Regions from separate parts of the Ruthenibacterium sp. genome, predicted to be linked through region 2. Evidence: a T-box and tRNA genes for the amino acid it is inferred to sense, from the RefSeq annotation. Region 2 holds a T-box; the other holds one or more tRNA genes.
The links. The T-box of region 2 lies ahead of IIY41_RS06270 (proline--tRNA ligase). A T-box ahead of a tRNA ligase gene usually reads a tRNA of that ligase, here a tRNA-Pro.

Region 1: it has a tRNA-Pro gene. The T-box ahead of IIY41_RS06270 (proline--tRNA ligase) is inferred to sense a tRNA for this amino acid. The anticodon was not compared.

Annotation. Positions count from the first base shown of each region.
Region 1 covers NZ_JAFOIN010000064.1:17,837-20,228, forward strand. Annotated here, with positions in the region: gene IIY41_RS06715 (Na+/H+ antiporter NhaC family protein) at 1-696, shown strand, start outside; tRNA gene IIY41_RS06720 (tRNA-Pro) at 946-1,021, opposite strand; tRNA gene IIY41_RS06725 (tRNA-Gln) at 1,050-1,123, opposite strand; gene IIY41_RS06730 (AEC family transporter) at 1,471-2,392, shown strand, end outside.
Region 2 covers NZ_JAFOIN010000060.1:8,273-10,664, forward strand. Annotated here, with positions in the region: gene IIY41_RS06260 (polysaccharide biosynthesis protein) at 1-20, shown strand, start outside; gene IIY41_RS06265 (sugar transferase) at 33-629, shown strand; T-box leader at 745-995, shown strand; gene IIY41_RS06270 (proline--tRNA ligase) at 1,080-2,392, shown strand, end outside.

The DNA.
Region 1 (2,392 bases), on a different contig from region 2:
ATCCCGGTCGTCGTGATGCTCGTTGTGGCCACGAAATCGCGCAACATCTTCCTTGGCATTCTGGTGGGCCTCTCGCTGGGCCTTGTGACGGGCCTTGCCTGCGGGCTTTTCCCGCCCTCCGCCGTCTTTGCAAACGACCCGGAGAACAGCGCCGCCACAGGCTTCCTTGTAACGGGCGTTGCCGGCATGCTGGGCACGGTTGGCCTCGTGATCTCGGTGTTCGGCATCATGGGCGTCCTTACAGATGCGGGCATGCTGGGCTATCTTGTTGAGAAGATCCTGGGCAGCAAGCTGGCCCGCACGCCGCGCGGCGCCGAGGTGGCGAGCGTTATTGGCATCTCGCTCACCACGCTCATCTTCGGCGGCGTGACCAGCGCATCCATCCTCACGTTTGGCCCGGTGCTGAACGAGGTGGGCAAGGCGAAGGGCATCCACCCCTACCGCCGCGCGAATCTGCTGGATGCAGTTGCCAACAGCCTGCCGGCCATCGTGCCGTTCCTTTCCGTGTTCGTGTTCATTGGCTCCGCTCTCACGGGCCTGTCGCCTGTGGCTGTGGCCGGCGGCACGCTTTACGGCTTCACGCTGTTCGCCGTTATGGTGGTGGCGGTAGCCACGGGTTGGGGCCGCGACTTCGAGGGCAAGAACGGCGAGGCTGTGAAGCAGCCTGTTGAGGAGACGGCACAGAGCAGCAAGTGATTCATGCTCTGTGGCTCATTCGCCCAATGAAACCACAAAAAACTCACTGAAAATGAAAGACCGCCGCGGAGCTGCTCCGCGGCGGTCTTTTTATTGTAAGGGAAATGGAAGAGGGATCGTCTGTATCCGGCCTGCAAGGGAGCCTCAATAAAGTGTAAACGGCAGGAAAGACGGAGAAGGAACAACGCATAGGATGCGAAAAAACCGCACCACTAAGCCGTTTTTGGCTGTCTGGTGCGGTTTTCCGAATGGTCGGAGTATTGAGATTTGAACTCAAGGCCTCTGCGTCCCGAACGCAGCGCGCTACCAACTGCGCTATACCCCGAAAGAAAACGGCAGCAGATGCTGCCGTTTGGTTGCGGAAGAAGGATTCGAACCCTCACAATGCGAGTCAGAGTCGCAGGTGCTACCATTACACAATTCCGCATTGCATTCACGGCGTATCGCCGAAGTGCTTTATTATTATACGAAGAAATTCGCCCGATGTCAACACCTTTTTTTAAGAAAATCCACACGAAATAAAATCCCCTTGCGCAAGATTTGCCGTGTACCCGGCTTTGGGCGCGTGGTATAATAACCTCAAGCCCGCCGCTTGCGCGGCCGCGCGCACTTCGTGCGCTGATGCGCTTTCGCGCACGGGCTTGAGAACATTGAACCATGCAAAACCGCAGCAGGTGCGGTTTTGTTGGGGCCGCTTCGCGGCGTCATGGTATACTGAAAAAACAGCAAAGGCGCCTGCGCGCAGGCGCCTGAACGGGATTGGGGCATCGGTATATGGACCTGTGGGCCAGCCTTTCCAACAGCGGGGTCTATCTGGCTGTGTTGGCGGGAGGATATTTGTTAAAAAGAGCGGGGCTGTTCCGCGTGCAGGACGCGCGGTTCCTCTCTGCGGTCATTATGAACATCACGCTGCCGGCCGCTATCGTCAAGGGCTTTGCAGGCGTGGAGCTGAGCGGCGTGCTGCTGCTCACGTTCGTGTTTTCCTTTTTGGTGAGCCTGACGCTGGTTTGCACGGGTGCGGTGCTTTCCCGCGGGCGTCCGGCAGTGGAACGGGGAACGACGATCCTGAACACCAACACATTCAACTGCGGAAATTTCGCCATCCCGTTTTTATCGGGCGTGGTGAGCTCGGAATCCTTTGCCGCTATGTGCATGTTTGACGTGGGCGCTGCGATTTTTACGTATGGGCCCAACGCGGCCGTGGCCCAGCGCGCCATGGGCGGCGGGAAGGGCAGGGGCGCGGGGCTCGGTTCAGTGTTGAAAAAGCTTTTCACCACGCCCACTTTTCTTGTGTATGTGGCGATGGTCGCCCTGAGCCTGCTGCACTGGGAGCTGCCGGGTTTTGCGATGAACGTGGCCGTGATGGCGGGCAATGCAAACTCCTTTCTTGCCATGCTGTGCATCGGCATTCTGTTTGAGGTGCGGTTCCCGCGGGAAGGCCGCGCCACGGTGGCCCGGGTCCTGGCCGGGCGGTACACGGTGTGCGCACTGGCGGCTGTGGTTTTGTGGCTTTGGCTGCCGGTTCCGCGGGAAGTGGCACGCACGCTGGTGGTGATGCTGTTTGCGCCGGTGGCGAGCTGCGCCCCGATGATCACCATTGAAAACGGCTGCGACGGCACGGTGGCTGCCGTCATCAATTCCATCAGCATGGTGCTGAGCATCACCATCATGACGCTGCTGCTGGCGGTGCTGCCGG
Region 2 (2,392 bases):
CGGAAAATAACTACGACTAAGGAGCGCAGCCGATGTATAAAAGCGTTGTGAAACGTGTGTTGGATTTTTTGCTGGCACTGGCGGGCACCATCGTGCTTTCGCCGCTGCTGTTGGTGTTGGCGGCGTGGGTCAAGCTGGATTCCAAGGGACCTGTCTTTTTCCGCCAGAAAAGGGTGGGCCGCGACAAGCGTCTGTTCAGCATTCTTAAATTTCGTTCCATGTATGCCGATACGCCTCATGATGTGCCCACGCATCTGCTGCAGAACCCGGAGGCGATGATCACGCGCAGCGGGCGCTTTTTGCGGCGAACCAGTTTGGATGAACTGCCGCAGCTGTTCAATATCCTGGCCGGGCAGATGAGCGTCGTCGGGCCGCGTCCGGCGCTTTGGAATCAGGCAGACCTGATTGCAGAGCGGGATAAATACGGGGCAAACGCGCTGGTGCCCGGCCTGACAGGTTACGCGCAGGTGAATGGCCGGGACGAGCTGCCCATTCCTGTCAAGGCGGAACTGGACGGTTATTATGCGGCACATGTAAACTTTGTGCTGGATATGAAGATTTTTTTCAAGACCATTTTCAATGTGCTTGCGGGCCGCGGCGTGGTAGAAGGCGGTACGCAGGGCAAATAGGCTTGACGCGCGGCCCGCGGTGTGATAATCTGATAGAAACAGCCGCAGAAGCGATGGCCTGCGCTTCCGTTCCTTTATGGCTTTGCGCAGCGCAGCGGCGGTAAATTGAATCAGCAAGATGGCGATGACAAGGAAACAGTAGGCGCGGCTGGATGGCGCAGAGAGAGGATGGCTGGTGAGAATCCTCCCGGAAGGCCCGCGGAACCCCTCCTTGAGCCGCGCAGCGAACGGGCCTGTCCTCATTAAGCTGTGCCGGTCCCCCACCGTTACCCGGGGAACGCATCCGGCGTTTTGCGCCGTGTGCGGCGGAGCGCGGGATATTTCCCGAACTCAGGTGGTACCACGGACATTCTGTTCGCCCTGAGCCGACTGTTAACCAGCCGGCCCGGGGCGTTTTTTGCAGTATGCGGGAACCGTCCGGCCCGGCCGAACACAAAGGAGGAGCCGAATATGAAGCTGGACAAATTGGTGGGGGAACGTTTTCGGGAACGGCCTGCGGGCTGTGTCATCGAAAGCCACGCGCTGATGGTGCGCGGCGGTTACATGAAAGGCATCGCAAACGGTATCTTTTCCCAGTATCCGCCCTTGCGCCGCGTCACCCGCAAGCTGGAGCAGATCATCCGCGAAGAGATGGATGCGATTGAAGGACAGGAGGTGTCCATGCCTGTGGTGCTGCCCGGCGCGCTGTGGGAGGAATCGGGCCGATATGTGAGCGTGGGAAGCGAGCTGCTGCGTTTCCAAGACCGCACAGGCACTCCCATGGTGTTGGGCATGACACACGAGGAAGCCGCTGTGCAGCTCGTGCGGGAATACGGCCGGACGGCTGCGCGGTATCCCTTTATGATCTATCAGATTCAGACCAAGTTCCGCGATGAGGCCCGTCCCCGCGGCGGCCTCATCCGTGTGCGGGAATTCACGATGAAGGACGCATATTCTTTTCATACTTCCCAGCAGGACCTGGAACGTTATTACGCGCGCTGCCACCGCGCCTACGAGCGCATTTTTGCCCGGGCAGGCCTGCCGGAGGTGGTTTCCGTTGCATCGGATTCCGGCATGATGGGCGGCAGCCTTTCCCATGAATTCATGCTGTTGACGCCCGCCGGGGAGGATTCCGTGGCGGTGTGCGGCGCCTGCGGCTACCGTGCCAATGTGGAGGCTGCGGCCTGTGTGGCGCACAATGAGCCGCCCGCAGTTTTGCAGCCGCTGCAGACGGTGGAAACGCCGGACGCGCACACCATTGAGGCGTTGTGCGCCTTTTTGCATGTCATACCCGCGCAGTGCTGCAAGGCTGTGGTATACCAAAAGGAGACGGATGGCAGCTATGTGGTGTTGTTTTTGCGGGGCGACCTGGAGGCGAACCAGACCAAGCTGACCAATTATCTGGGCTGCGATGTCCGGCCGGCGGCTATTACGCCGGAAAGTGGCCTTTGCGCGGGCTTTATCGGTCCGGTGGGGCTGTGCGGCGGGATGACGGTGCTGTATGACACATCCCTGCAGGGCACGGGCAATCTCGTCTGCGGGGCAAACCGGCAGGGATTCCACAGTACGGGCCTGCAGCTTGAACGGGACTGCGGAACGGTGGAATATCACGATTTTGCCAAGCTGCCGGACGGCGGTGTGTGTCCGGTGTGCGGCAGGCCTGCCATTCGGGTGTCCCGCGGCGTAGAGGTGGGCAATATCTTTCAGCTGGGCGCCAAGTATACACAGGCCATGGGCATGCGTTATGTTGATGCGGACGGTACGGAAAAAACGCCTGTAATGGG